3 regions of the Fusobacterium perfoetens ATCC 29250 genome follow, and region 3 is predicted to be linked to each of the others. Evidence: riboswitches for the same ligand, from Rfam matches in the RefSeq annotation. Region 3 holds a riboswitch; each other region holds the start of a gene.

Region 1 (11,040 bases), on a different contig from region 3:
GGACAAGATTAATTATACCTTAGAAATTAAAATATGTCAACATATTTTTTTATTATTTTTATATATTTAAAGTTTTTCTTTATTTTCAATATTTTTTATATGATTTTTATTTTCATTTCTTAGTATCAATTTTAAATAAATTTTTCTACTTGAATTTTTAGTAGTTATAAAAATCTTTATAATACAAGATATCTAAAATATTCTAATTAATTTAATTTTATATAATTAAAGATTAATATTTATTTTAAAACTTTTTCACACTTAAAAACTTAATTTTTCATTAAGAATTTAAAAAGATTATCATAATTTAATTTTTTTATTTAACTTTTTAGAGGTTTTTAGTAGTTCTATTGAAGTTGGGGTATAAATTTAGAGGATATTTTATTTTGACAACGATAATTTTTCTCTCAAATAGCAGTGATTAAATATTAAGAGTTTTTAAGTAGGAATAAGATAACTATTAGATTATTTAGAACTTTTTAATTTAATTAACATTTTATTTTTTACTAACTTTTTAGAGCTTTTTAGTAGTTCTATTGAAGTTAGGATATAAATTTAGAGGATATTTTATTTTGATAACAATAATTTTTCTTTCAAATAACAGTGATTAAATATTAAGAGTTTTTAAGTAGGAATAGGATAACTATTAGATTATTTAGAACTTTTTAATTTAATCAATATTTTTTTTTACTAACTTTTTAAAATTTTCTAGTAATTCTATTAAAGTTGGGGATATAAATTTAGAGGATACTTTATTTTAAAGTAATAATTTTTCTCTCGAATAGTAATGATTAGATATTAAGAAGTTTTTTAGAGAGAATAGAATTGTTATTAGACTATTTAGATTATTTTAATTTTACTAATATTTTAGTTTTTCATTAACTTTTTAGAGTATTTTAGTAATTCTATTGAAGTTGTGGAGTATAAATTTAGAGGGTATTTTATTTTGAAATAATGACTTTTCTCTCTTGAATAGTGTTGATTAGATATTAAGGGTTTTTAAAAAGTAATAGGATAGTTGTTATATCTTTTAGATTAATTTAATGGGTATTGATAAGCAACTTAATTTTTAGATTAAATTAAAAGTGATGAATAGATTTATAAATAATTTTATTTTCTATTCATCACTTCTTTATATTTTAATCTATACAGTAATTAACATATTTTTTGTGGTAAACCAACTTTTCCAAATACAAATTTTTCTGATAGATATACTGTTAATCCATTTAAGACAAAAGCTGGTAATATTTCATATAGGTAATTTCCTAGTCCAGATAATTTCCAAAAAATTATTACTAGAACTCCCACTAACATTCCTGTGAAAACACTTTTCCAATTTAATTTTTCACAATATAAAGTCATTAATATAGCTGGTCCAAAAGCTCCACCAAATCCTCCCCAAGCATATGAAACCATAGATAAGATTTGAGAATTTGTATCCATAGCTATTATTGTAGCTATAACTGAAATAAGTATTATTCCAATTCTACCCGTCCACATAATTTCTTTTTCTGAAGCATCTTTTTTAATATATCTATAAAAATCTTCTGATAATGTAGAAGCTGACACTAAAAGTTGAGAGTCAATAGTAGACATAATAGCTGATAATATAGCTGCTAACATAACCCCTCCTACCCAAGGATTAAATAACATACTAATCATATAAATAAATACCTTTTCTGAATCTCCACCCATCTTTGAAACATCAGCAAATAATCCTATTCCTGTAATTCCAATGGCAACAGCCCCAATTAAAGAAATAATAACCCATAACATAGCTATAATTCTAGCTTTTTTTAATTCATATAGATTTTTTACACTCATAAATCTAACCAAAATATGTGGTTGTCCAAAATATCCCAATCCCCAAGCTAAAGCTGAAATAATACCTAATATTCCAATACGACTTCCATGAAATAAACTTAAAGATATATTTCTAGCCTGTGAAATAGCTTGTATATTTTCTATTCCTCCACCAGCAGTATAAGCTAGAACAGGGACTATTAAAATAGCTAAAAACATTAAAGTTCCTTGGAAAAAGTCTGTCCAACAACAAGCCAAATATCCACCCATAAAAGTATAGAAAACTATAGTTCCAACTCCTATTAATACAGCTAATTTATAATCAATTCCTAATATACTAGAGAATAATTTTCCAGCTGCTACTATTCCAGAAGATGAGTAAATTGTAAAGAAAAATAAAATTACTATAGCTGAGAATATTCTGATAGTACCTGTATCATCTCCTAACTTTTTACTTAAGAAATTAGGTAGTGTCATACTATCTGTTTCTTCTGTTTGAACTCTCAATTTTGGAGCAAGAATTCTCCAGTTTAGATAAGTTCCTAAAGTAAGTCCTATAGCTGTCCATGTTTGACTCATACCTGTCATATACACAGCTCCTGGTAATCCCATCAATAACCAACCACTCATATCACTAGCTTGAGCTGATAGAGCTGTAACCCAAGACCCCATTCCTCTACCACCTAAAACATAGTCTTCAGCTGTTTCAGTTTTTTTATAAAAATAAATTCCTACTGCCATTAAAAATATTAAATAAATCACAAAAGTTATTAAAGTTTCTGTTGTTGCCATATTATCCTCCATATATTTTAAAAATTTTATTTACTCAGGGTATCAATATTTACTATTCCTTTTATTCTCGGGACTTTTAACATCTATCTTTCACCTCTTTTTCTTAAAAAACAAAAAGCCATTTAGAAATACATCTAAATGGCTTTATAATAACGAAATAAACATTTTATTTTCAATAGCCATAGATGCAAACCTCAGCACAATAAGGATTTGCATCTATGATAACTAAATCATTAATGCAAATCCACTCTAGGTACTGTGGGGTTAACATTAGCTATTAAAAATCTTTTCATGTTTATCTCCTTTCTTTTTAATTTTTATGGAAATATTATATCAGTTTTTTTCTAAAAGTCAAGAAATTATTATATAAACAAATGATTTTTTTAATATTATTTTATTAAATATATTTTTATAATAAATTTTTTATTATAACATATAATAATTTTTATACCTAAAAGGAATATTTTTGAGTTTTGTTTTTCTTAATAACCATAAATTTTTATTTTTTTTATTAATTTAATATTTTTATAAAAATTTTCATTTTAACATATAATCAATTTTATACCTAAAAGGAATATTTTTGGGTTTTATTTTTTTCTTTTAAAGAAATCTTTAAAAGATTTTTTATTGGCATCTCTCATTTGTTTTTCTTCTCTTTGTTGATTTCTATAATTTGACCAATTAGGGTCATTTTTCATATTTTTCTTAAGTTGGCTCATATATCTGTATGTAGCCTTAGCTGAATTATATTTGTAAACAATATTATTTTTAGCATCTCTAACAGTATCAACTATTCCTGTAAAAAAGCTTGTAATATTATGTCCTATTAAAGAAAATCTAGTAGCTTTATATATATGTCCACAAGATGGGCATTTAAATTTTGCTGGTTTATTGATTATTCTCATCTTTTTTTTACAGTTTGGACATTTTATTGTAAGTTTTCTCATTATGTATTTCTCCCCTTTATTACTATTCATCAAAATTTAGAACTATTGTTTTTCTATTTGTTTTTAATTTCCTATATTTTACTCCTGACATATCAAGCATTTTTTTTGAAGCTATATCTGTAGGAGTACCACTATATTTTTCTGATAAAAATACTATCTCTTTTATACCACTTTGAATTATGGCTTTGGCACACTCATTACATGGGAAAAGAGCTACATATAAAGTACAACCTTTTAAATTTTTTGTACTGTTAAGTATGGCGTTTAATTCAGCATGACAAACATAAGGATATTTTGTTTCTAAAAAATCCCCCTCTCTATCCCAAGGAAGTTCATCATCATCACAACCTAAAGGAAGTCCATTGTATCCTACACCAACTATTTTTTTATCCTCAGTAACAATACAAGCTCCTACTTGAGTTCCTGGGTCTTTACTTCTTTTTCCTGAAAGTAGAGCAACTCCCATGAAATATTCATCCCAACTTATATAATCTTCTCTTTTCAAAGTCTACCTCCAATAATAACTTGAAATTTGTTCTCTTTAAGATTATCATACATTATTTTTTTGATTTTTCAAGTTTTTTTTAGATTTTTTTATTTTTCTATTGACAAATATCTTTTTTTATTATATCATAGCTCAAACAAAAAAATAATCCATCAAGAGAAACTGAGGGACTGGCCCTATGATGTTTCAGCAACCTACTATTTTGGTGTGGTGCTAATTCCAGATAGATGGCGATGACCAATAAACAATCGCAATATCCTCTAAGTTATCTTGATGTAGATAATTTAGAGTTTTTTTTTACAATTTTATTTTACACAATCAAAGAAAAGAGGGATGTTAAATGATTTATATTAAGAATGCTAACAAAATATATCCTAATGGTCTTCATGCTGTAAAAAATGTCAATTTACATATTAGTAAAGGAGATATTTTTGGAATAATTGGACTTAGTGGAGCTGGAAAATCTTCTCTTATTAGGCTTTTAAATAGACTTGAAGAGCCTACTAGTGGAGAGATAATAATAGATGGGGTGAATATAGTTTCCCTTGGAAAACAAGAGTTACTTGAAAAAAGAAAGAAAATCGGAATGATATTCCAACACTTCAACCTTTTATCTTCAAGAACAGTGGGAGAAAATATAGCCTTTGCTCTTGAAATAGCTAATTGGAATAAAAAAGATATAGATAAAAGAGTAGATGAACTTTTAGAGCTTGTAGAACTTTCTGAAAAGAAAAATTCTTATCCTAGTCAATTAAGTGGAGGACAAAAACAAAGGGTAGCCATAGCTAGAGCCTTGGCTAATAACCCTGAAATATTACTTTCAGATGAGGCTACTTCAGCCTTAGACCCTAAAACTACAAAATCTATTCTTGAACTTATAAAAAATATACAAAAGAAACTTGGACTTACTGTAGTTATGATAACTCACCAAATGGAAGTTATTAGAGATATTTGTAACAAAGTAGCTGTAATGGCCAATGGAGAAATAGTAGAAACAGGTGGAGTTCACCATATTTTCTCAGCTCCTCAAGCTGAAATAACAAAAGAACTTATATCTAATCTTCCAAATGATAACCAAACTACTGTTGAATTGGTTAAGAGAGAAGGAAAAAGTATTATTAAACTTAAATTCCTTGGTTCTATAGCTGAAGAACCTATACTTTCAAAAGCTATTAAGAAATTTGATATAGATTTTAGTATAATTGGAGGTTCTATTGAAAATCTTTCTACTATGCAAGTAGGACACTTATTTATAGAACTTTCTGGACATTTAGATGAACAAAAAGATGCTATAAACTGGTTCAAAGAAGAGGGAGTTTTTGTGGAGGTGATATACGATGGTATTTAATATGATTCTTACTTCAACTTTAGAGACTTTATACATGGTATTCTTCTCAACTATATTTTCTATGTTAATAGGATTTCCAATTGGTATTCTTCTAGTGGTAACTAGACCAGGAAATATATTAGAAAAACCAACTTTAAATAAATTTTTAGAAGTATGTATCAATACTTTAAGGTCTTTTCCTTTTATTATTCTTATGATTTGTGTATTTCCACTTTCAAGAATAATAGTTGGTACAACTATAGGTGTAACAGCTGCTATAGTACCTCTTTCAATATCAGCAGCTCCTTTTGTAGCTAGAATGGTTGAGGGAGCTTTAAGTGAAATTGACAAGGGACTTATTGAGGCAAGTTCTAGTATGGGAGCAAGTAACTTCACTATAATATTTAAGGTTATGATTCCTGAAACTTTACCTCATCTTATTCATGGTCTTACTGTTACTGTTATAAGTCTTATTGGATATTCAGCTATGGCTGGTACAATAGGGGCTGGTGGACTTGGAGATTTGGCTATAAGATTTGGATACCAAAGATTTAAAACTGACATTATGATTTACTCTGTAATAGTAATTATAATTTTAGTTCAACTTATTCAATCTTTTGGAAACTATCTAGTATATAGAATTAAAAAAAATAGATAATATTTAATTATATAAAAATTTTAAGGAGATGATGTTTATGAAAAAAAACTTTAGACTACTTGCTTTAACTGGATTACTTTCATTAGCTCTTGGAGCTACTTCTTTTGGGGCTACTTTAAAAGTAGGAGCAACTCCTGTACCTCATGCTGAAATATTAGAAGTTGTTAAACCTGAACTAGCAAAAGAGGGAATTGAACTTAAAATAGTAGAGTTTACTGACTATGTAACTCCTAACCTAGCTTTAAGTGATGGGGAGTTAGACGCTAACTTCTTCCAACATTATCCTTATTTAGAAAAATTTGCTGAAGAAAGAAAATTAGACTTAGCTAATGCTGGAAATGTCCATGTAGAACCATTAGGGCTATTCTCTAAAAAATACTCTTCACTTGATGATATTAAAAAAGGGGCAACTGTGGCTATACCTAATGACCCATCTAATGGAGGAAGAGCTTTAATACTTCTTCACAACAATGGAATTATAACTTTAAAAGACCCTACAAATCTTTATTCAACAGAGTTTGATATAGCTAAAAATCCTAAAAAATTAAAATTTAAACCTTTAGAGGCTGCTCAATTACCTCGTGTTTTAACTGATATAGATTTCGCTGTAATAAACGGAAACTTTGCTATGGAAGGTGGATTAAATCCTACTAAAGACGCTTTGGTAATAGAAGGTAAAGAATCTCCATATGCTAATATTATAGCTGTAAGAACAAAAGATTTAAATAAAGCTGAAATAAAATCTCTTGTAAAAGCTTTACAATCAGAAAAAGTAGCTGACTTTATTGAAGAAAATTATAATGGTTCAGTTGTTAAAGCTTTCTAATCATTTAATATATATTTTTTAATATTTAAAAAAGGACCCCTAAAGGTCCTTTTTATTTTTCTAAAGCAATTTTTAAAAATTCTTTACACACATTTGATAGATATTTATTTTTTTTAGTAACAAAATATATAGGTCTTGTTGATAATTCTGAATCTAATTTGTAATAAACTAAATTTTCACTTCTCTGTTCATTAATTATTAATAAATCTCTTATAAAAATAACAGCACTTTCATTAAATAAAGCTATATGATAGCCTGTCATCATTTGGTCAATTTTATAAATAGATTTAGGAATAAACCCAGCTTTTTTACAAAGAGTTAAACCTCTATTATATAAATCATGTTCTTTTTTCATAGTTATAAAAGGTAAATCTTTAAATTCTTTTAAAGAAACCTCTTTTACATTTAAGTCTAAATGTTTCTTTGCTCTTACATCTTCTGATGTTAATTTATAATCTTTTAATTTATTATTAATTTCCCATTTAGCTGGAACAGCCAATAATATATGTTCATTCTTATAAAAATATGTTACTATTTTTTCATCATCTTGAGAAATAGCTGCTTCTAATATTAAATCTATTGAATTATTTTCCAACTCCTCTTTCAACTCTTTAATATTTCCCTCAATAACCTCTATATTAACTTTTGGATATTTTTCTTTAAATTTTTCAATAATTTTTGGTAAAATAAAAGCACAGAAAAATGATGAAGCTCCTATCACTATATTTCCAGAATCTAATTTCCCTAAATCTTCAAAATATTTCTCCATATTATTTTCTATTTCTAAAATATTCTCAACACATTTTATATAATATTCTCCCTCTTTTGTAACAGTTAAGGGAATTGTTTCCCTATCAAATAGTTGATAACCTATTTTTTTCTCTACCTTTTTTACTATGGCACTCAAAGCTGGTTGAGAGATATATAATTTTTTGGCTGCTTTAGAAAAACTTCTCTCTTTATAGATAGTGTATATATATTGTCTTTCATTTATCATAAAAGTTTCTCCTTTGATTTTCTTTAAATTATAACACAAGAGAAATATATAAAATAATTCAATTAAGATATCCATAATATAAAAATCTTATATGTTTTATAATAGTTATAATAAAAATCTTATAACTTATAGTATTTTTTATATAACATTTGAAAAAAAGAATAGAATAGTATATTATAGTATTAGAAATAATATAATGGCAAAATTCTTTTTACAAAAGTAATTGAACCATTTATAATACCCTTTTTAATGAAAGTAGTGCGATAAAAATCGTACTATTTTCTATTTTCTCCATATTATTTTTTTAATTTTAAGATTTATTTGAAAATAATTACTAAGTAGTATATTATATATTGTAAATTAAAGAGTTAATAAAATACTCTTTTATAATAATTAATTTTTTTCCATAAGAGGAGGAATAAATGTTTGAACAATTTTTTACTAATGTTGATGTAGGAACTTTTCTATTTCTAGGAGTAGCTTGTTTTATAGCTGCCTTTATTGACGCTATAGCTGGTGGAGGAGGATTAATAACAGTTCCAGCTTACTTGGCTTCTGGATTACCAGCTCATATTGCTTTAGGAACTAATAAAGTTTCTTCTAGTATAGGAACTGTGGCTAGTAGTCTTAAGTTTGCTACTTCTGGTAAAGTTAATAAGGAAATGGTTAAAAGAATGATTCCTTTTTCTTTTATTGGAGCTCTTATGGGAGTTAGAACTGTTGTTTTAATAGATTCTAAATATTTATATCCAATAGCTATTGTTTTACTATTATTAGTTCTTGTATATACTCTTATTAATAAAAAAATGGGAGAAAAAAATAATTTTACAGGTCTTAATAAAACTAATATTCGTCAAGGAAAAATAATGGCTTTTGTAATGGGATTCTATGATGGATTTTTTGGACCAGGTACAGGTTCATTTATAATTTTTGCACTAATAAAAATCTTTAAATTAGATTTTACTAATGCTAGTGGAAATGCTAAAATTTTAAATTTAACAAGTAATTTAGCTAGTATGCTTTTATTTATTTATTTAGGAAAAGTAAATTTCTTTTACTCAATACCAATAGGAATAATTATGGTATTTGGAGCTACATTAGGAGCTAAGATGGCTGTTAGTAAAGGGACTTCTTTTATTAAACCAATATTTTTAGTTGTAACTACTATTGTTTTAGTAAAAATGATATTAGAATCTATATTTGGTATAGATGTGGTAGGATTTTTAAAAGAATTAATTTTAAGTGTATTATAGAAAGATTATAAAAAGACTGTTACAAAAATTTTGTTATAAAAATAAAATTTTCATAATTGAAAAATATTTTTTATTAACAACTTTATAAATGTAACAGTCCTTTTATTTAATTATTATTTTCAATTTTACTAATATCTAGTCCTACACTTTTAGCTACTTTTTTAAAGTCATCTAATAAAGGAGCTATAACTATCATTTCTATATTTTTTGTTGGATGGGTAAATTTTAGACTATATGAATGTAACATCTGTCTATCTGCTCCATCATTTCCACTACCATAAGTACTATCTCCCATTATAGGGTGGTTTAAATACTTCATATGAACTCTTATTTGATGAGTTCTTCCTGTTTCTATTCTAACTTTTACCAAAGAATGATTTTTACTTTCATCTAAAACTTCATAATTAGAAATAGCTATCTTTCCATTTTCCTCTACCACAGACATTTTTTTTCTATCTCTTGGGTCTCTACCAATAAGAGTTTCAATTCTTCCACTTTTTTCTTTAAAAATCCCTTTAGCTATACAAACATAAGTTTTTTCTAAAGTTTTTTCTTTAAACATCTCTGATAATTTTCCATGAGCTTCATCATTTTTAGCTACAACAATGATTCCGCTTGTATCTTTATCTAATCTATGAACTATCCCAGGTCTTATAACACCATTTATAGTTGATAAATCTTTTATATGATATAAAAGAGCATTTACCAAAGTTCCTGTATAATTTCCATGGGCTGGGTGGACTACCATATTTGGAGTTTTATTGATTACTACGATATCATCATCTTGATAAATTATATTTAATGGAATATCTTCTGGAATTAAATCTAAAACTTCATCTTCTGGAATATTTACAATTATAGTTTCTGTTCCCTTTAATTTGTTTCCACTTTTAGTAATTTTTTTTCCCTGAATTTCTACAAGTCCATTATCTATTATTTTTTGAATATATGTTCTAGTGGCATCTTCTATTAATTCATTTAAAAACTTATCTATTCTTTTTCCTTTATCATTTTCATTAGCTTCTATTGTTAGAGTTTCTTTTATTTCCATTCTCCACTCCTATTTTTAGTTTATATACTTTCATTATATCATCTTTTACTAATTACTACAAAACTAAAACAAATATTTATGAATAAAAAAAAACTCTCTTTTCAGAGAGTTGGTTGCTATAAAATGGCTGGGATGGCTGGATTCGAACCAACGCATAACGGAGTCAAAGTCCGTTGCCTTACCGCTTGGCGACATCCCAACAACATAGATGATTTTACCATAGGTTTTTATATTTGTCAAATATTTTTTTATTTTTTTAAATTTTCTATTGAAAATAAAGAATTTTCTTAATTTTTTTTATAAAATCTCTTTACTTTTTTTTAAATTTTTGATATACTTTCTCTAAATTAAAAACATTTGTCTTTAAAATACGGAAATTTGAGAGGTGAAAAATGAAAATTGCTTTACTTGGTTTTGGAACTGTTGGTAGTGGTGTTTATGAAATTTTACAAAAGGATAACTTTAAATATGATATTACTGTTGAGAAAATCCTTATAAAAGCCAACAGACAAATAACCTCTCCTATAATGACAAGAGAATTTTATAATATCTTAACAGATTCAAGTATAGATACTATTGTGGAAGTTATGGGGGGAATAAATCCTGCTTTTGAATATATAGAAGCAGCTCTAAAAAGTGGAAAAAATGTAGTTACTTCTAATAAAGCAGTAGTTGCTAAACATCTTAAATATTTTACAGAATTAGCTGAAGATAATAAGGTAAAATTTTTGTATGAAGCCAGTGTAGGTGGTGGAGTTCATTGGATAGAATCAATAAAAAAAGTAAAAGCTATTGATGAGATTTCTTCTATAAGTGGAATTTTTAATGGAACTACTAATTTCATTCTATATAATATGAATAAATTTGGTTATGAATTTGAT
Region 2 (11,040 bases), on a different contig from region 3:
TGGATTTAAAGATATTTCTGGTAATCCTTATGAAGTTTTAAAAGCTCTTAATGTTACTGAAAAAGATTTAAAAATGGGGATAGGTTTTGTATTTAGACTTAATTCCATTGATATTAACTTTTTAACCGATTATGTTAATGATATGAAAGTTTATTCTGATAGAAAAATTGAAAAATATGAAAATATGGGTAAATATTTTGAAAAAATAAATTTTGCTAATTTCCAAGATTATATTGATAGAATAGCTTTACCTTATTATCAACAACATTATAAGAAAAATTTAACTAAAAAAGAGTTATCTAAATTTACAGATTTAAAAATGATAGAGGATTATTTGAAAACTGCTAAAAATATTAGATGTGTAACTAATAAAGATGAAATTATCCTTACAAAAAAACATTTTGATTTCTTAAAGAAAACTTTTGGTAAAAACTTATATATCTACCCTTATGGAGGACATTGTGGAAATATGTTCTATCAAGAAAATGTAGATTATATGCTTAAGTTTATGAAAGAGGGGAGATAATTATGAAAAAATTATTTAAGATAACTTTATTAGTTTTAATTTCTTCTTTTATGATTTCATGTTCATCAGTAGATAAAAAAGTAAAAGTATCTAATCAAGAATATATAGAACTTCAAGTGGAAGAAGATAAAAATATATTATTTGGTAAAACAGATTATCTTTCTCCACTTAATAGAAGGTTTTATGCTTTTAATCGTTTTGCTGACAGAACTGTTATCTATCCTGTAATGACAACTTATGATTACTATGTACCTAATTTTGTACAAGATAGACTTAAAAATTTTGTTAGTAATTTTGGAGATATTAGGAATACAACAAACCTTTTATTACAATTTAGAATATTAGAAGCTGTAGAATCTACTTTTAGATTTGCTATTAACTCAACAATAGGACTTTTAGGGATGTTTGATGTTGCTAGTGAAATGGGAATTAAAAAATACCAAGAAAGTTTAGGAAATACTTTAGCTTACTACGGAGTGGGAGAAGGATTTTATATTATGGCTCCTTTAATTGGACCTACTACTTTAAGAGACAGTATTGGACTTGGGGCTGAAGGATATGGTCTAGCTGAACTTGACCCATATGATGTTATTAATATAGATGTAGGAACTATTTGGTTTTCTACTTTAGTTGGTTTTCAAATGAAAAAAGATGCAAATGTTTATTTTGGGGAATCTGATTATATATTTGAATATGAATATCTTAATTATTTAAGTTCAAAATTGAGAGAACTTAATTTACAACAAGCAAAAACTACGAGAAAAAATATTTTTTAATTTATAGAAAGGATAAAAATGGAAGTATCTATACTTGGAAGTGGAAGTGGTGGAAACTCTACTTTTGTAAATATCGATGGTGTTAAAATTTTAGTTGACGCTGGTTTTAGTGGAAAAAAATTAGAAGAAAAATTAAATAATATAGGAGAAACTCTTACTGAGATAAAAGGAATTCTTATTACACATGAACATACAGACCATATTCAAGGAGCTGGTATTGTTTCAAGAAAATATAATATTCCTATCTATATAACAAAAGAAAGTTATTTAGCAGGAAGTGCCAAATTAGGAAAAATCTCAGAAGGTAATTTAATATTTATTGATACCTTTGAATTTATTATAAAAGAAAAAATAAAAGTTCAACCTTTTGATGTTATGCATGATGCTGAAAGAACTGTTGGGTTTAGAATAGAGGAAATTTCTTCTGGAAAAACTTTAGGAATATCCACTGATATTGGATATATTGATACCCGTGTAAGAGCATTTTTTAGAGATGTAAATATTATGATAATTGAATCGAATTATGATTATCAAATGCTTATGGACTGTAATTATCCATGGGATTTAAAAGATAGAGTAAAAAGTAGAAATGGACATCTTTCAAATAATGATGCTGCTAGATTTATATGTGATAATTATTCTTCTAATTTAAAAAAAGTATATCTTGCTCATATAAGTAAAGATAGTAATAAATTTTCTATTGTTTCTCATACAATAACAAGTGAAATGAATAGAAGAAATATCAGTATTCCTGTTGAAATAACAACTCAAGATACTGTTACAGAACTTTATAAATTATAATACAATGAGGTGATACTTATGGAAAATAAAAAAGAACTGTGGGAAGATCTTTCTTTTGAGATAAATAAATTTCCTAAAATTCGTGAATCCCTAGAAGAAGATGAGGAAACTTTTGTAGGTAGTGGAAATAAAAATGCTAATCTTCTTTTTATTGGAGATGAAAATGACCTCTATGAAAACGAAGATTTAAAAGTTTCAATAGGCTCTACTGGAGAATTTTTGATAAGACTTTGTGATATGGGAGAATTTATTCCTGAAGATTACTACATAACTACTCTTACAAAATGTAAAATAAAATATAAAGATTTTTTCTCTGATGAACAAGATTTCTTAAAAGAATTACTTCATATGCAAATTGCTCTTATTGAACCAAAAATCATTGTAACTTTAGGACAATATTCAGCTGAGGCTCTACTTGGTAGAGAAGTAGACTTTGTAAAAGAAAGAGGAAAACTTATAGATTGGAAGGCTGGAATAAAAGTTTTAATAACTTATGATGTTAAATATATAAAAGAGGTTCGTGAAAATAGTGGTAAAAAATCTAAAGCACCTCTTGAATTTTGGAAAGATTTACTTCTTGTAAAAAAAGAATTAGATATTTTAAATTCTACTAATAATGAGGAAGAAAGTAACAATGAATAATGAAAGAAAAAATACTCTTAGAAAAGAAATTAAAAGAAAAAGAGAATCTTTATCTTTAGAAGAAAAAAATTTATTAAGTAAAAAAATAATATCTAATTTTTTAAATGAAGATATTTTAAAAAATTCTAAAACTATTATGAGTTATATGTCTTTTAAAAATGAAGTTGAAACCAAAGAATTAAATAATTTTATAAAATCTCAAGGAAAAACTTTAATATTACCAAGAATTATTAATAATGAAATAGTTCCTATAAAAGATGAAGGAAATTTTTTCTCTGGAGTTTTTGGAGTTACAGAACCTATTGGAGAAATTTTTAAAGAAAAAATAGATTTAATAATAGTCCCTGGTATTGTTTTTAACAACTTAGGAGATAGAATTGGTTTTGGAAAAGGGTATTATGATAGATTTCTTTCTAATCCTCTTTATAATGATTCTTTTAAAATATCTCTAGTTTACTCTTTTCAAATAGATAATAGCTTTTCTGGTGATATATTTGATAAGAAAGTTAATAAGCTTATAACAGAAAAAGAAATAATAGAAATTTTATAAGTGGTTAGTTTAAAATATTGAAAATTTTAAATTATTGTGCTAAAATAACTAGAAAGGATTTTTTATTTAGGAGGATTTTAATGTCAGGACATAGTAAATGGAATAACATACAACATAGAAAAGGAGCTCAAGATAAGAAGAGAGCTAGTTTATTCACTAAATTAGGAAAAGAATTAACAATAGCTGCTAGAGAAGGTGGAGGAGACCCTTCTTTCAACCCAAGACTTAGACTTGCTATTGATAAAGCTAAGGCTGGAAATATGCCTAAAGATATATTAGAAAGAGCTATTAAAAAAGGAACTGGAGAATTAGGAGGAGTAGACTATATCGAAATGAGATATGAAGGATATGGACCAGCTGGAACAGCTTTCATAGTTGATGTAGTTACTGATAATAAAAATAGATCTGCTTCTGAAGTTAGAACTGCATTTTCAAGAAAAGGTGGAAACTTAGGAGCTGACGGAGCTGTATCTTGGATGTTCAATAAAAAAGGAGAAATTATTTTCTTAGCTGAACATATAGCTGATTCAGAAGAATTTATGATGGTTGCTTTGGATGCTGGAGCTGAAGATATAATTGAAGAAGATGGAGAATTCCAAGTTTTAACAGACCCAGCTGAATTCCAAAATGTTCTTCAATCTTTAACAGATGCTGGATATAAATATGATGAAGCAGAAATTACTATGATACCAGAAAACAAAGTTGCTATTACTGATTTAGATACAGCAAAAAAAGTTATGGTTTTATATGATGCTTTAGATGATTTAGACGATGTTCAAGAAGTTTACTCTAACTTCGATATTCCAGATGAAATAATGGAACAATTAGACTAATAAAAATTATATTTATAATTAAGAGGAAGATTTCAACTTTTGTTGTTTTCTTCCTTTTTATTTTACTTTAAAAAAATTTTTTCTATAATTAAGTTTATTATTGACATTAAAAACAGCTTATGATAGAATTATTAAAATTATTAATCCATATAGAGAGATTGAAGGACAGGCCTTATGATATCTCAGCAACCTACTGTAAATAGTGTGGTGCTAATTCCTGATAGATGGTAAGTATATACAAATCAAACTTCTTTTATCTATCAGATTAAAAGAAGTTTTTTTATTTTGGAGGTATAAATGAAAATAGCAGAATTATTTACTAAAAAACAACCAACAATATCTTTTGAAGTTTTTCCACCTAATAATATATATACTCTAGAAGATGTTTATCATGCAATTGATGAATTATCCATTTTAAAACCAGATTTTATGAGTGTTACATATGGAGCTGGTGGAAGTACTAGAAGAAATAGTGTGTCTATAGCCTCGAAAATTAAAAATGTAAATAAAATAGAAGCTCTTGCACATCTTACTTGTATAGGGGCTAAGAAAAATGAAATTGATAAAATTTTAGAAGAATTAAAAAACAACAATATTGAAAATATTATGGCTTTAAGAGGAGATATTCCTCAAAATGGAAATATTGAAAAAGGAGATTTTTTATATGCTAGTGATTTAATAAAACATATAAAAACTAAAGAAAATTTTTCAATAGGTGGTGCTTTTTATCCTGAAGGTCATCAAGAAACTAATGATATTTTAGACCTTTTTAATTTAAAAAATAAAATAGAAAGTGGTACAGATTTTTTAATTTCACAAATCTTTTTTGATAATGAAAAATTTTATGAGTTTAAAGAAAAATTAAAAAAATTAAATATAGATATTCCATTAATTGCTGGAATAATGCCAATAACAAATGGTAAACAAATTAGAAAAATAACTTCTATGTGTGGTTGTAGTATCCCTCCAAAATTAAAAAAAATATTAGATAGATATGAAAATAATCCAATAGCCATGAGAGAAGCTGGAATTGCTTATGCTATGGAACAAATTGTAGAATTAATTTCTGATGATGTTTCTGGAATACATATCTATACAATGAATAGAGTAGAGGCTTCTAAAAAAATAATGGAAAATATTGGAAGTATCTTAAGAAAGAGAGATGAAAATAATGGATATTAGAGAAGATTTAAAAAAGAAAGTATTAGTTTTAGATGGAGCTATGGGAACAGCCATTCAAAACTATAATTTAACTTCAGAAGATTTTTTAGGAAAAAAAGGTTGTAATGAAATTTTAAATTTAACTAGACCTGATATTATAAAAGATATACATAAAAAATATATAGAAGCTGGTGCTGATATTTTAGAAACCAACTCTTTTAACTGTAACTGTATTTCTTTAGAAAAATATAAAATAGAAGATAAAGTTTATGAACTTTGTAAAAAAAGTGCTGAGTTAGCTAAAGAAGTAATTAAAGCTAGTAATAGGAAAATATATCTTGCTGGTTCTATTGGACCTACAAGTAAATCTCTTACTATTCCTAGTGGAAAAAATCCTTATGATAGAACTTTGGATTTTGATACTTTAAAAGAAGCATATAAAGAACAAATAAGAGGATTAATTGATGGAGGAGTAAACCTTTTACTTATAGAAACAATTTTTGATGGACTTAATGCTAAGTGTTGTGTAATAGCTGCTGAAGAAATTATGAAAGAAAAAAATATAAAACTTCCTATAATGATTTCTGCTACTGTAAATAAAGAAGGGAAAATATTCACTGGTCAAAGTATTGAATCTCTAATTGTATCTTTAGACAGAGATTCTATTATCTCTTATGGTTTTAACTGTTCTTTTGGAGCCAAAGAATTAATTCCTCTTATTCAAAAATTAGGTAAATTTATTAAAAAGCCAGTATCTTTATACCCTAATGCTGGTCTTCCAAATGAAAATGGAGAATATGATGAAACCCCTGAAATAACAGCAAAACATTTAAAAGAATTAGTAGATAAAAAAGAAATAAATATTTTAGGTGGTTGTTGTGGAACTACTTTTGAGCATATAAGAAAAATATCTGAACTTGTAAAAGAAAAAGAGCCTAGAAAATTTCAAGAGAATTTTAAAATTACTGGATATTTATCAGGAAATGAAATATATAATTTTGAAAATAAATTTACTATAGTAGGAGAAAGAAATAATGTAGCTGGTTCTAAAATTTTCAAGAGTTTGATAGTAGAAAAAAATTATATTAAAGCTTTAGATATTACAAGAAGAGAAATAGAACAAGGAGCTAAAATAATAGATATAAATATGGATGATGGACTCCTTGAATCTGAAATTGAAATGGAAAAATTCTTAAGAATAATTCAAAATGATAATGAAATATCAAAATATCCTGTAATGATAGATTCTTCCGATTTTTCTGTAATTAAAAGAGCTCTTAAAAATATTCCTGGGAAACCTGTTGTAAACTCAATAAGTTTAAAAGAAGGGGAAGATAAATTTATTAAGAAAGCTCTCCTTATAAAAAAATATAATGCTTCTGTAATAGTTATGGCTTTTGATGAAAATGGACAAGGGGTATCCTATGAAAGAAAAATAGAAATTTGTTCAAGAGCATATAAAATATTAAAAAATCTTAATTTTGCTGATGAAGACATTATTTTTGATTTAAATATACTTGCTATTGGTACTGGAATGGAAAATGATAACTATAATGGTTTAAATTATTTAAAAGCTTGTAAATGGATTAAAGAAAATTTTAAAAATGTAGGAGTTATCGGAGGTCTTAGTAATCTTTCATTTGCATTTAGAGGAAATAATCTTCTAAGAGCAGGAATACATTCTATCTTTTTAGAAGAGGGAAAGAAAAGAGGATTAAATTTTGCTATTTTAAATCCTGGAGAAAAAGTCCCTTTATTAACTGATGAAGATAAAAATATTATAAAAGATTTAATCTTTGGAAAAAAAGAAAGTTTAGAAAAGATTTTCACTCTTCATCTTCAAAATAAAAAAGAAGAAATTTTACCTACTAAAGAATTAACTTTAGAAGAAAAAATCAAAAAAGCTTTAATAATAGGGGGAACTCCTGAATTTGAAGAAAATATAAAAGATGCTTTAAAACTTTATTCACCTCTTGATATAATTCAAAATATATTAATGGAGGGAATGAAAGAATTAGGAGAACTTTTTGAAAAAGGAAAAGTTTATTTACCTCAACTTATTCGTTCTTCAGAAGTAATGAATAAAGCTGTAGAATTAATTACTCCTTATCTTGAAAAAAATGAAAAAATAAACTCTAAAGGAAAAATTGTTATGGCTACAGTTGAAGGAGATGTTCATGATATAGGAAAGAATATTGTAGGAACTGTCTTAAAATGTAATGGATATGATATTATAGACGTTGGTGTTATGGCTTCTAAAGAAAAGATTTTTCAAGCTGTAAAAGAAAATAATGCGGATTTAGTAACTTTAAGTGGACTTATAACACCTTCTCTTAAAGAAATGGAAAAAGTCTTAAAATATTTTCAAGAAAACAATATGGAAATTCCAATATTAATAGCTGGAGCAACTACTTCTCCTCTTCATACTGCTTTAAAATTAGAACCTTTTTATCAGGGAAAAACTTTACATGTCCATGAAGCTATAGATACATTACAAGCAGCTAATAAAATTTGCTCTTTAGAAAAAAATAATTTCTTAAAAATAAAAACAGAAGAATTATATAATTTAAGAAGATTATATAATGATAATAAAAAAGAAAATAAAACAGCAAATACTAATCTTACTTCTCCTCCTATTATTCCAAAAGAAATTGGAGATAAATATTTAGAAATTAATTTAGAAGACTTAGAAAAATATATAAATTTAGATATTCTTCTCCTTACTTTAAAAGTAAAAAATACATCTGAAGAAGAAAAAGTAAAAAAAGAAATAAACTATATTTTTTCTAAAATGAAAGAAGAAAATAAGAAAGTAAAGTGTGTTTACGGAATTTTTCCTAGTAAAAAAGTATCTAATAAATTATTAATTGAAGATGAAGTAATAGCTGAAAAAGAAGATTTTATTTATAATTTTGTAAATGATAATGACTATATTGGAGTTTTTGCTGTTTCATTTAAAAGTAATATATTCGTGGAAAAAGAATATTTAAAAATTTTAGAAGAACTTTTAAATACAAGAATTGTAGAAGCTGGTGCTGAATATTTACAAGAATATATCAATAATAATATTTGGAATATAAATATTAGACCAGCTATAGGTTATCCTACTATTCCAAATCATTCTCTAAAGAAAAATATTTTAAAAATTTTGAAAGGAGAAAGAGTAGAAATATCTCTTACTTCTAATTATGCAATGATTCCTCTTAGTAGTGTTTGTGGCTTATATTTTGCTAATCCTAAAAGTTATTACAAAAAATAAAGGGAGTATTCCCTTTATTTTTTAATTATTTTTCAATATTATTTTCTGTAATATATTTTTCTATTTCACTTCCTGTAGCAAACCATGGAGTATCTTTAGAAAGCATAAATTCAAATAATTCTTCTAAAATTCCAATTCTACCTGGTGTTCCTATGGTTTGAGGGTCTAATTGCAATACATAACAAAGCCCTTCCTTGTGATATCCTATATACTCATTTTTCCAATTATTTAAAACTTGTGTATAATTAGCTATCCTTCCTTGTCCTTTTGGAAATGCTGGTCTATAGTTAAAAGCAAAGTATGGAAAATCAAATAATGCCCAATGAATTGGTATTTCTACTAAATTTCCATTAAATAATTTATGAATATAAGGACAATCATCATTACTTAAATTACTTGAATATGTAAATCCATTTTCTTTTGCAATTTCAAGAGTTTCTTTAGTAAGCTCTCCCTCTGGAGCTCTAAATCCTTTTGGATAATCACCCAAAATATTTTTTATACTCTCCATTCCTTTCCTAAAAACTTCTTTTTGCTCATCTTTTGTCATTAAACCAAAGTTTTCATGTTCATATCCATGAAATCCTATTTCATGTCCTCTTTTAACAATTTCTTTTATATCTTCTGGATATTTTTCTACTACTTTTCCTAGAGTAAAAAATGTTGCTTTTATATTATATTTATCAAATAAATCTAATATTCTAGGTAATCCTCTCAACATTCCATATTGTCCCATTGACATTGTTTTTGGTCTATTAATACAATCAGGAGATAATGAAAGCCAAAAAAATTCAGCATCAAGATTTACACTTACCATTACTACACAACTAGAATTATTTTTCCATCTCATTACTTTTCCTCCTTTCCATTCTCAATATACCAATTTGCTATTTCACTTCCTGTAGCAATCCAAACATCATCTTTTTCTAAAATATGTTTTATTAATTTTTCTAATATTTGAATATGTCCTGGAGTTCCAATAACTTGAGGATGCATCATTGGTACAAAACAAAGTCCATATTTATAATATCCATCAAATTCTCTTGTAAAATTATCTAATACTTGTTCATATCCTGATATTCTATCTAATCCACTTGGCTCTTCTGGAAAATAATTATATGCCATAGCAACATAGTCATCTAATTCCCAATGAGTAGGAATTTCTATAAAATTAGTTTTTTTATTTTCAATGATAGTATTATATGGTCTGTCATCACCACGCATTGAACTAGAATATAAAAAACCTCTTTTATATAATAATTTTGGAGTTTCTATAGCCCAATCTCCTGAAGGAGTTCTAAAACCTTTAGCTTCTTTATTAATTATTTTTTTATAAATCTTTTGTGTTTTTTCTATTATTTCAATTTGTTCTTCTACTGTTTTATCAAAAAATCTTTCATGAGTATATCCATGATGTCCTATTTCATGTCCCTCTTCGTCAATTTTTTTTATTAATTCAGGATTATCTTCTGCTACTTTTCCTGGTACAAAAAATGTTGCTTTTATATTATATTTTTTTAATAAATTTAGTATTCTTTCAACTGCCCTTTTAGGTCCATATTGTCCTATTGAAATAGACTTTATGTATTTTTCTCCATTAGGATATCCATCATTTCCATTTTTCCAAGTTGTATCACTATCCAAATCAAAACTAAACATTACAGCACATTTAGAATTTTCTTTCCATTCCATGCTATTTTCTCCTTACTAAAAAATATCATTTAATTTATAACTTTTTAAATTTTCTACTTCTTTTTCTATAAATTTATCTACAGATTCTATATGAGAATTTATACTTTTTTCTGAAGGTCCTCCTATTGTAGTTCTTTTTTCTACACATTTTTCTATACTTATTTCTTCATAAATATCATTTTCAAATAATTCTGAATAAGTTTTATATTCTTCCATAGAAAGATTATCTAAAGTTTTTTTATTATCAATACAATAAGCAACTATACTTCCAACAATTTTATAAGCATCTCTGAAACTCATTCCTTTATTTGTTAAATAGTCAGCCACATCAGTAGCATTTATAAATCCATCATGACAAGCTTTTAACATATTTTCTTTTAAAGGTTTTGTTGTAGATATCATTCCATTGAAAACATCTATACATTTTTTTACTGTATCAATAGCATCAAATAAAGCTTCTTTATCTTCTTGCATATCTTTATTATAAGCTAGTGGAATTCCTTTCATTGTTGTTAATATGCTCATCATATCTCCAAAAACTCTTCCACTTTTTCCTCTTATAAGTTCAGCAGCATCTGGGTTTTTCTTTTGAGGCATAATGCTACTTCCTGTTGAAAATTTATCACTTAATTCTATATAAGAAAAATCATTTGAAGAATAAACTACTATTTCTTCACAAAATCTTGATAAATGTACCATTATTATAGATAAGTCACTTATGAAACTCATAACATGGTCTCTATCTGATACTCCATCTAAACTATTTGCTATAGGTCCTTTAAATCCTAATACTTTACTTG
Region 3 (11,040 bases):
CAGGACTGAGGTCCTGCTTTTTTACTATATAGATAAATTTTTTTAGGAGGAAAACCCATGGCAATATTAGAAATAAAACACCCTTTAATTGAGCACAAATTAACTTATTTAAGAGACAAAAATACTGATACTAAAACTTTTAGAGAAAATTTAAATGAAATAGCAAAATTAATGATATACGAAACAACAAAAGATTTAGAATTAGAAGAAATTGAAGTAGAAACTCCTATTCAAAAAACAAAAGGATATGTATTGAAAGATAAAGCAATAGCAGTAGTTCCAATTTTAAGAGCTGGATTAGGAATGGTAGATGGAATTTTATCTTTAATTCCTACAGCAAAAGTAGGACATATAGGTGTTTATAGAGATGAAGAAACAATGAAACCTGTATATTATTATTGTAAACTTCCATTAGATATAAAAGATAGAAAAGTAATTTTAGTAGACCCAATGTTAGCTACAGGAGGGTCAGCAATTTATGCTATAGATTATTTAAAAAATGAAGGAGTTAAAAATATAACTTTTATGTGTTTAATATCAGCTCCAGAAGGAATAGCAAAAGTTCAAGAAGCTCATCCAGATGTAAATATTTATACAGCAAAAATAGATGAAAAATTAAATGAAAAATGTTATATTGTTCCTGGATTAGGAGATTGTGGAGATAGAATATTTGGAACTAAATAAGTTTAACCTTTAAATTGTATTTTTTTTATAAAAAATGATTGAAAAAAAATATATAAAGTGTTAAAATATAACCAAAATAAGTTAAAAAATAAAAAAATAGAAAGATAGGAGAGAGCTTATGACACAATTAAAAATAACAGAAACATCTCTAAGAGATGGGGCACAATCACTAATAGCTACAAGATTAACAACAGAAGAAATTTTGCCTATAATAGAAAAAATGGATCAAGCTGGATTCTATTCTATGGAAGTGTGGGGTGGAGCTACATTTGATTCTTGTATAAGATTCTTAAATGAAGACCCATGGGAAAGATTAAGAGCTATAAGAGCTAAAGTAAAAAATACAAAACTACAAATGCTAATAAGAGGACAAAATTTATTAGGATATAGACATTATTCAGATGATGTAGTAGAAGAATTTGTAAAAAAATCTTTAGAAAATGGAATAGATATAATAAGAGCTTTTGATGCATTAAATGATTTTAGAAACTTAGAAACTACAATAAAAGCAATAAAAAAATATAAAGGACATTGTCAAGGATGTATAGCTTATACAACAAGTGAGGTTCATACAATAGATTATTATGTAAAAAAAGTAAAAGAATTAGAAAAAATGGGAGTAGATTCAATTTGTATAAAAGATATGGCTGGAATATTATTACCTGATACAGGATATGATTTAATAACAGCTATAAAAGAAAATTGTTCATTACCATTAGAATTACATACTCACTGTACAAGTGGAATAGCTCAAATATTATATGCAAATGCTATAGAAGCAGGAGTAGATATAATAGATACAGCAATGTCACCATTCTCTGGAGGAACATCACAACCAGCTACAGAAGTATTTGCTGAAATATTAAAAGATACAGAGAGAGACCCTAAATTAAATATGGAAGTATTGGGTGAAGTAGCTGATTACTTAAAAGGAGTAATAGAAAAATATAGAAAAAATGGTATATTAAATCCAAAAGTAATGGAAACTGAGCCAAAAGCATTAGTATATCAAGTTCCTGGAGGAATGTTATCTAACTTAATGTCTCAATTATCTCAACAAAACGCTATGGATAAATATGAAGAGGTATTAAGAGAGATACCAAGAGTAAGAAAAGATTTAGGATATCCACCATTAGTAACTCCAATGTCACAAATGGTAGGAACTCAAGCAGTATTTAACGTATTATTAAAACAAAGATATAAAGTAGTACCTAAAGAAATAAAAGACTATGTAAGAGGATTATATGGAAAGAGTCCAGCTCCAATAGATAAAGAAATACAAAAAATAATTATTGGAGATGAAGTACCTAGTACATGTAGACCAGCTGATAAAATAGCTCCAGAATTAGAAAAATTAAAAGGAGAAATAGGAAGTTTAGCAAAATCAATGGAAGATGTACTAAGTTATGCTTTATTCCCTGAATATGCTAAGAAATTCTTAGAAAATAGAGGAAAACCAAAAGTAGAAACAGTAGAAGAGGTTAAAAAACCAATTCAAGAAAAAGATACAAAAGAAATTCAGGAGGAACCAATGTTAAGAGCTTACAGAGTAAATGTAAACGGAAAATCTTATGAAGTAGAGGTAGAGGAAATAGGAGCTCAAACTACAACAGCACCTGTACAACCAAAAGCAGCACCAGCTCCAGTGGCACCAGCACCTACTCCAAAACCAGAACCTACACCTGCACCAGCTCCTACACAAACAACATCAGCTAGTGGAGAAATTGTTGAGGCTCCAATGCCAGGAACAATAGTTGATATAAAAGTAAAAGTTGGAGATTCAGTAAAAGAGGGAGATTTAGTTGCTGTAATAGAAGCAATGAAAATGGAAACAGATTTATATTCTACAAAAACAGGAATAGTAAAGGCAATCAATGCAGCAAAAGGAACTCAAGTAAATACTGGAGATGCAATAATTACTTTCTAGTTTAAAAAAATTAAAATTCTTTCAGTATTTATTACTGAAAGAATTTTTTTTATTTAAAAATTTAATTTATACATTTATAAAATAAAAAAATAAGAATATAATATTTTAAGAAAGTAATAGATATGAAAATAGAAAATATTTTAAAATAAATATTATAAGAAATAAAAGATAAATTTTTAGATAGAGTTGACGAAAAGGAATTTTATATTTATACAATTAGTATGAGTATAAAAAAGAAAGGATAATACTAATGAATAGAAAAACTCAAATTTAATTTTTTTAAATATATTTTACTACCTATTTTAATTATTATTTTTTTAGATATATACAATTATATAAAAGCAGAAAAAATTCCTCCTTTAAATTTTGAACTTTTTATAATTTTCTTAGGATTTTTTTATAACTAGTTTTTTTGGTTAATAACAGAAGTTGTTTAAGTTAGTCTTGAAGACTTTATTAATTTAAATTTGAAAGGAAAATAGTATTTATTTTAATAATTTTAATTCTTATTTTTCTTTATAAATCTACAAATAGAATTTAATTATATAAATTTTATAAAATAAAAAAGGAGAATAACTATGGGCGAAAGAGTATATGATGTTATTGTAATTGGAGGGGGACCTTCAGGTTTAACTTCTGGAATCTATGGTGGAAGAGCAAAATTGGATGTATTAATTATTGATAAAGATGATTTTGGAGGACAAATAAAATTAACTGATGAAGTTGTCAATTATCCAGGAATAAATTCTATAAAAGGAAAAGAAATTGTAGAAGTAATGAAAAAACAAGCTCAAAAGTTTGGAGTAACTTTTATTCATGATGAAGTTATAAAATTAGACTTAGAAGGAGATATAAAAAAAGTTGTAACTAAATTAGGTGAATATAAAGGTTTAACAGTAATAATAGCCAGTGGAATAACTCATAAAAAATTAAATTTTGTTGGAGAAAATGAATTTTTAGGAAAAGGGGTTAGTTATTGTGCTATTTGTGATGGAGAATTTTTTAAGGAAAAGGATATTTTTGTTGTAGGAGCTGGATTTGTAGCAGCAGAAGAATCTATATTTTTAACAAGATATGGGAAAAAAGTTCACATACTAGCTAGAGAACCTGAGTTTACTTGTGCCAAAACAATAGCTGATAAAGTATTAAAAAATCCTAAAATAGAAGTGAAATTTAACACAGAAATTATCAGTGCTGAGGGAGATAACCTTCTTAGAAAAATAAAAATGAAAAATAATATTACTGGAGAGATAACAGAATTTATTTCAGAAAATAACGATAATATAGGTTTATTTATTTTTATTGGTTTTGTTCCCCAAACTGATATTTATAAAGGAATTGTAGAATTAACAGAAGAGGGATATATAAAAACAAATGAATTTATGGAAACTAATGTTGAAAGAGTATATGCAGTAGGAGATATAAGACCAAAAGAGTTAAGACAATTAGTTACAGCTATTTCAGATGGAGGAACAGCAATTTCTAGAATAGAAAAATATGTTTTTGAACTTAGGGAAAAATTAAATCTTCCAAGAGTAGAAAGAGAAGATGATTGTGAAGAGAATGGAATTTTAGATAGTGATATGAAAAAACAAATCGTAGAACTTACAAAAAGATTTGAATCTCCATTAAATCTTATAATGGTAAAAGGAGAAGATTTAGAAAAATCAAAAGCACTAGAAGAATTACTAAAAGAATTAAGTGGACTAACAGAAAAAATAAAAGTTTCTATCTATGAAAGTAACTCTCCAGAAATAAATGAAAAATTTCTTTTAGAAAGATTACCAGCAGTATTTATCTTAAATAAAGATAATGAATACTCAAGAATAAAATATTCCACAATTCCTTTAGAGCATGAATTAAATTCTTTTATGCAAGCTTTGTATAATATAGCTGGGCCTGGTGATGAAGTAAAAGAGGAATTGTTAGAAAGAATAGATAAGATAGAAAAGAAAATAAATGTACAAATAGGAGTTTCATTAAAATGTACTAGATGTCCAGATACAGTTCAAGCTACTCAATTTATTGTTTCAAGAAATAAAAATGTTTCTGTTGAAATAATAGATGTATTAACACATAAAGAATTTAAAAAGAAACATGATATAGTAGGAGTTCCAGCTATAGTAGTAAATGAAAAAAATATTTATTTTGGTCAAATGTCATTAGAAGAAATGATAGAAATTTTAGAAAAACAATAGAAAAAATATTGGAGTTATTGTCAAGTTTGTTTCTTAATAATAAAAAAGGCAATAACTCTTTTTATATAATAAACATCCTTTTAATTATAAAGTTTAAAATCACTTTTTAGAAGATATAAAGATTCTTTTGTTATAATTTTAAAAAAAAATATTTTGAATTTCAAAAAAACTATTGACAAAAAATAAGATAGTTGTTATAATAAATTTGTAATCAATACAAATAACAATAAATTTTAAACAGGAGGAAGATTATGTCTTTAATAGGAAAAAAAGTTGAAGAATTTAAAGCAAAAGGATATCAAAATGGTGATTTTATAGAGATAACAAATGAATCAATGAAAGGAAAATGGGCAGCAGTAGTATTTTATCCAGCTGATTTTACTTTTGTATGTCCTACAGAATTAGAAGATTTAGCTAATTTATATGAAGAATTCAAAAAAGAAGGATGCGAAGTATATTCAGTTTCAACAGATACAGAATTTGTTCATAAAGCTTGGCACGATACTTCTGAAAGAATTAAAAAAGTTCAATACCCAATGATAGCTGACCCAACAGGAAAATTATCAAGAGCTTTTGAAGTTATGATAGAAGAAGAGGGATTAGCTTTAAGAGGAAGTTTCATTATAGACCCAGAAGGAGTTATCCAAGCTTATGAAGTTCATGCTAATGGAATAGGAAGAGAAGCTAGTGAATTATTAAGAAAATTACAAGCAGCTAAATTTGTAAGAGAACATGGAGAGGTTTGTCCAGCTAAATGGAAACCAGGAAAAGAAAGTTTAAAACCATCAATTGATTTAGTTGGAAAACTTTAAGATTTAAAAAGATGTTGCTTTTTTAAGTAACATCTTTTCTTTATAGAGGAGGGAATATGGAAAAAATTTATGATATGATTGTAATAGGAGGAGGACCAGCTGGACTTACAGCTGGAATCTATGGAGGAAGAGCAAAATTAGATGTTCTTGTTATAGAAAAAGAAGAAAAAGGTGGACAAATAAAAATAACAAGTGAAGTTGTTAATTATCCAGGAATAAAAGAAATTTCTGGAAGTGAATTAGTTGATAAAATAAAAGAACAAGCTAAAAGTTTTAAAAATGAGTTTATTCAAGATGAAGTTATTGATATGGAATTACATGGAGATATAAAAGTTATAAAAACAAAATCTGGAAAGGAATATAAAGGATTATCAGTTGTTATAGCTACAGGAGCTTCTCCAAGAAAATTAAATTTTCCAGGAGAAATAGAATATTCAGGAAGAGGGGTAGCTTATTGTGCTACATGTGATGGAGAATTTTTTACAGGATTAGATGTTTTTGTAATTGGTGGAGGATTTGCTGCAGCTGAGGAATCAATGTTTTTAACTAAATATGCTAAAAAAGTCCATGTTATAGTTAGAGAACCAGAATTTACTTGTGCTAGAACAATAGCTGATAAAGTATTGGCTCATCCAAAAATAGATGTTAGATTTAATACAGAAGTATTAGAAGCTACAGGAGATAAATTTTTAAGAAAAATACTTTTAAAAAATAATATTACTAATGAAATTGAAGAATTTTCTCCTGAAGATGGAGAAACTTTTGGAATATTTATTTTTGTTGGATATGAACCTCAAAGTAAAATTTTTAAAAATCATGTAGAAATTGATAAACAAGGTTTTATTTTAACAAATGAAGATTTAATGACTAATGTAACAGGAGTATATGCAGTAGGTGATATTAGACCTAAAAAATTAAGACAAGTTGTTACAGCAGTCTCTGATGGGGCTATAGCTTCTAGTAATATAGAGAAGTATGTTTTTGACCTTAGAGAAAAATTAGGATTAAAAAAAGATGAAGTAGAAGTACAAAAAGAAAATGAAGTAAAAGAACAAATGTTAGATGAGAATCTAAAAGAACAACTTAGAGAGGTAACTAAAGTATTTCAAAATAAAATAGAATTAGCTGTAATAAAAGGAGAAAATTTAGAAGAAACTTCAGAGATAATCCAAATGGCAGAAGAAATTGGAAGTACAAATGATAAAATTCAAGTTAAAATTTATGAAAAAACAGATGTACAATTAAGAGAAAAAGGAATTGATTTAGAAAAATTACCAGCTATTGCTATATTAAATGATAAAGGGGAATATTCAAGAATAAAATACACAACTGTTCCTACAGGACATGAATTAAATTCATTTATTTTAGCTATGTATAATGTTTCAGGACCAGGACAAAAAATAAATGATTCTTTAGTTGAAAGAATATCTAAAATAGATAAAAAATTAAATATAAAAATAGGAATTTCATTAAATTGTACTAGATGTCCAGAGACAGTTCAATCAACACAAAGAATAGCTGTAGAAAATCCAAATATTAATGTTGAAGTAATAGATGTATTTTCTCACAAAGAATTTAAGAAAAAATATGATATATTAAGTGTGCCAGCAATGGTTATAAATGATAAAGAACTTCGTTTTGGACAACTATCTTTAGAAGAAGTTTTAGATATTTTAGAAAAAATATAAATTAAAAATTTAAAATAAGAAGGGATGTTATAACTTATATTATTAATAATAAATAAAGTAAGTTATAACACTTTTTTTATAAAAATATTCCCTATCTTATTTTAATTTATGATAAATTTTCCCAAAATTATCAGCTTAAATTAAAAAGTTGCTATTACAGACCCTTTATATTGCTCATTTATAAATTTTTTAATATTTTCAGTTCTAAGTTCATCAACTAACACTTTGACATCAGCATCATTTAAATTTTCATCTCTAACAGCCACAATATTAGCATAAGGAGATTCAGCTCCTTCAATGGCAATAGAATCTTTTATAGGGTCTAAATTAGCTTGAAGAGCATAGTTACAATTTATGATAGCTACATCAACATCTTTTATAACACGAGGAAGTTGAGGAGCTTCAATAGATTTAAATTTTAATTTTTTAGGATTTTTTATAATATCAAATTCAGTAGCACTAAGGTCTGTAGGGTCTTTTAAAGTAATAATTCCTTTATTATGAAGAAGTAATAAAGCTCTTCCACCATTTGTAGGGTCACTAGGAATAGCTACTACTCCACCTTTTTTTACTTCTTCCAAAGATTTATATTTATCAGAAAATACAGCTATTGGAGAAATAAAAATTCCTTCACCTATTTGAGAAATTTTTAAATTTCTTTCTGTTTTAAATTTTTCAAGATAAGGTGTATGTTGGAAAAAATTTGCATCTAAATCTCCATCAGCTAAAGCTAAGTTAGGAGTAACATATTCATTAAATTCAATGATTTCTAAATCTATTCCTTTTTCTTTTAACTGAGGTTTAACAGCCTCTAAAATTTCAGCATGAGGAACAGGTGAAGCTCCTACTTTAAGAGTTTTAGAAAATGAATAATTTCCTAGTAGAGAAAAAGCTACAAGTGTTGTAAATAATTTTTTTGATAAGTTTGACATAATATTATCATCTCCTTAAAATTTTTTTAATTATAAAAAATATCACTCTTAATAAAAAATCTCTAAATTTTACTATCAAGAAAATTTAGAGATATAAGGAATAGATTATTAATCTAAACCATCTACATGGAATTAGCACCACACTCTAAAGTAGGTTGCTGAAACATCATAGGGCCAGTCCCTCAGTTTCTCTTGATGGATATTTTTTATTTTGTGTATGATATAATAAAAAAATAAATTTGTCAACTATTTTTTTTATTTTTTCTTTATGTTATAATAAAGTTGGTATTACATACAGAGAGGTGATAAAATTGAACAAAGTATTTCAAATGTCTGAACGGTATAGGGTAGGTCTAATTTTAGCTATTGTAGGTGGTTATTTAGATGCTTACACTTATGTGTGTAGAGGTAAGGTATTTGCAAATGCTCAAACAGGAAATATAGTTTTATTTGGAATAAAACTTGTAGAAAAACAATGGGGTAGTGCTTTAGAATATTTTACTCCAATAATGGCCTTTGTAGTAGGGATTCTTCTTTCAGAGTTTTTTAGAAAAAAATATAATAAAGAATTTTTACATTGGAGACAAAGTATTTTATTATTAGAAATGGCTATTTTGATAATGGTATCTTTTATGCCTATGGGAGATTTAGATATATTAGTAAATGTACTAATATCTTTTGTGTGCTCTCTTCAGGTAGAAGCTTTTAGAAAATTTAGAGGTAAAGCTTATGCTTCAACAATGTGTACAGGAAATTTAAGAAGTGCAAGTGAAGCTCTTTATAAATCTATGATAGGAAAAAATAAAGAAGATTTTAGGAGTAGTATGAACTATTTTGGAATAATAACTTTTTTTATTATAGGTGGAATGATAGGAGCTATTCTTACTAAAAAATATTTAGAAAAATCGGTTCTTTTTTCTGTAATTGGATTAATGATAGTATTTATAATGATGTTTGTTGATTATGATAGAAATAAAAAAGAAACTTGTTAAGGAAACTTAACGAGTTTTTTATTTACAAATTTTTTATTTTAATAAATTACTAATGTGATTTTATTTTATAAAAAATGTAATGAAAAAAAATAATAACGTTATGAAATAAAAAATAAATTTTATTTATATATTGACTTTTCAAGGATATATATAGTATAATTTTTTTTGTTCATGTAAAATATGTTTTTTTATTTTAATAATAGTGTTATGTAAAAAACGAAAAGGAGTTTTTTATGGGAAGGAAATTAAAGTTCACAAGAGAAGAAATTTTAAATAAAGCTTATGAAATTTTGGTAAAAGAAGGTATGAAAAAAATTTCAGCTAGGACAATAGCTAATGAGTTGGGAATATCAACAATAGGTGTTTACTCTAATTTTAAATCAATGTCAGATTTAAAAAATGAACTTTCATTACTTGCTAAAAATAAACTACTAGATAAAGTAAAAATTAATTATACAGAACTTGGACTTTTAAATATAGGAATAGGAATTTGTCTTTTTGCTAAAGAGGAAAAGGCTTTATTTAGAGCTATATTTATGAGAGAAAATTTATCAGAAGAATTTTTAAATGAAATTACTAGAGATTTGATAAATTTAGTTTATAAAGGATTTAAAGAGAGTGACAAATACAATATTTTAAAAGATAGTACTATTAACTGGATGATAAGAAAAGGTTGGTGGTATACTCATGGTTTTGCTTGTTTAATTTGCTCAGGTTTTTATAATCCAACTTATGAAATGATTGAAAGTGAATTACGTGAAGTTGGTTATCTTATATTAAAACAAGCTATGAAAATAAATGAGGAAAAAAATTAAAAATTATATATAGATTAAGGAGAGAGAAATGAAAAAAACACTTATGTTAACAGCTTTAATAGCTTCAGTAAATGTTTATGCTGGAAGTATTGATTATTTAGCCCAACAAGATGCTGAATATTTTGCCCATGCTTCAATGACAGGAAAAATTGGAACATCAGGAGCTTTCTATAATCCAGCTGGTACAGCTTTCATGGAAGATGGACTTTATGTAAAAGTAAACACTCAAACAGTATTTAAAAATTATACTATGAATACAGATTATAAAGGAATACCTGGATTTACAGATAATGTAAAAGGAAAACATGATAGTGATTATCCATCAGTAATGGTTCCAAGTATTCAAATAGTAAAAAAAGATGGAGATAGAAGTTATTTCTTACACGGTGGTATAGCTGCTGGTGGAGGAAGTTTAAAATATAACAATGGAATATCAGCTTTTGAAGTTATTGGAGAAGGAATACAAGGAATATTTAGACAAGAACAAATTAAACTTGGAGAATCTCCAGAAGCAACAGTTGAATATTTAGGAGGAAGTAAAGTAAAAGGTTCATCTTTTTATTATAATTTAAACTTAGGAATGGCTCAAAAACTTAATGAAAAATTTTCTGTAGCTGGAGGAGTTAGATTTATTTATGCTACAAGAGCTTTAGAAGGAACAGGACATTTTGGATTAGACCTAGATGGGCAAGGAAATATTCCTCAACAAAATGTAGATGTTACTATAGATTCTGAAAGAGAAGCTTATGGAATTGGTTGGTTAGTAGGATTTAACTATAAACCAATAGAAAAATTAAATATTGGTTTTAAATATGAAAGTGAAATTAAATTAGATTTTGAAGCTAAGAATGGAATGAATGGATTAAAAGTAAATTCTCCAATAAAGGAAGAGGATATATATGGAAGTTTAGCCAAAAATCCTATAGTAAGTGAATGGTTAGTAGATGGATATAGAAATTTACCAGCAATGATGTCATTAGGAATTTCTTATG

Evidence for each region. Region 3 has a riboswitch for S-adenosylmethionine ahead of T364_RS0101680 (MetQ/NlpA family ABC transporter substrate-binding protein). Riboswitches for the same ligand answer to the same signal wherever they lie in the genome.
Region 1: another riboswitch for S-adenosylmethionine. It lies ahead of T364_RS0105205 (methionine ABC transporter ATP-binding protein); the one in region 3 lies ahead of T364_RS0101680 (MetQ/NlpA family ABC transporter substrate-binding protein).
Region 2: another riboswitch for S-adenosylmethionine. It lies ahead of metF (methylenetetrahydrofolate reductase [NAD(P)H]); the one in region 3 lies ahead of T364_RS0101680 (MetQ/NlpA family ABC transporter substrate-binding protein).

The regions. Positions count from the first base shown of each region.
Region 1 is NZ_JHXW01000011.1:76,570-87,609, reverse strand. Features, by position in the region: gene putP (sodium/proline symporter PutP) at 1,156-2,595, opposite strand; gene T364_RS0105215 (hypothetical protein) at 3,183-3,542, opposite strand; gene T364_RS0105210 (deoxycytidylate deaminase) at 3,565-4,008, opposite strand; SAM riboswitch class I at 4,194-4,281, shown strand; gene T364_RS0105205 (methionine ABC transporter ATP-binding protein) at 4,388-5,395, shown strand; gene T364_RS0105200 (methionine ABC transporter permease) at 5,385-6,032, shown strand; gene T364_RS0105195 (MetQ/NlpA family ABC transporter substrate-binding protein) at 6,070-6,858, shown strand; gene T364_RS0105190 (LysR family transcriptional regulator) at 6,911-7,855, opposite strand; gene T364_RS0105185 (sulfite exporter TauE/SafE family protein) at 8,278-9,108, shown strand; gene T364_RS0105180 (RluA family pseudouridine synthase) at 9,215-10,159, opposite strand; tRNA gene T364_RS0105175 (tRNA-Gln) at 10,284-10,358, opposite strand; gene T364_RS0105170 (homoserine dehydrogenase) at 10,552-11,040, shown strand, end outside.
Region 2 is NZ_JHXW01000006.1:52,363-63,402, forward strand. Features, by position in the region: gene T364_RS0103425 (hypothetical protein) at 1-526, shown strand, start outside; gene T364_RS10410 (MlaA family lipoprotein) at 529-1,302, shown strand; gene T364_RS0103435 (MBL fold metallo-hydrolase) at 1,321-2,103, shown strand; gene T364_RS0103440 (uracil-DNA glycosylase family protein) at 2,122-2,745, shown strand; gene T364_RS0103445 (5-formyltetrahydrofolate cyclo-ligase) at 2,738-3,295, shown strand; gene T364_RS0103450 (YebC/PmpR family DNA-binding transcriptional regulator) at 3,376-4,128, shown strand; SAM riboswitch class I at 4,271-4,376, shown strand; gene metF (methylenetetrahydrofolate reductase [NAD(P)H]) at 4,426-5,310, shown strand; gene metH (methionine synthase) at 5,297-8,548, shown strand; gene T364_RS0103465 (polysaccharide deacetylase family protein) at 8,574-9,398, opposite strand; gene T364_RS0103470 (polysaccharide deacetylase family protein) at 9,398-10,240, opposite strand; gene argH (argininosuccinate lyase) at 10,256-11,040, opposite strand, start outside.
Region 3 is NZ_JHXW01000004.1:66,496-77,535, reverse strand. Features, by position in the region: gene upp (uracil phosphoribosyltransferase) at 58-684, shown strand; gene T364_RS10295 (oxaloacetate decarboxylase subunit alpha) at 803-2,611, shown strand; gene T364_RS0101695 (FAD-dependent oxidoreductase) at 3,190-4,809, shown strand; gene ahpC (alkyl hydroperoxide reductase subunit C) at 5,061-5,621, shown strand; gene T364_RS0101685 (FAD-dependent oxidoreductase) at 5,678-7,309, shown strand; gene T364_RS0101680 (MetQ/NlpA family ABC transporter substrate-binding protein) at 7,450-8,241, opposite strand; SAM riboswitch class I at 8,357-8,443, opposite strand; gene T364_RS0101675 (YoaK family protein) at 8,571-9,233, shown strand; gene T364_RS10930 (TetR/AcrR family transcriptional regulator) at 9,467-10,048, shown strand; gene T364_RS0101665 (OmpP1/FadL family transporter) at 10,077-11,040, shown strand, end outside.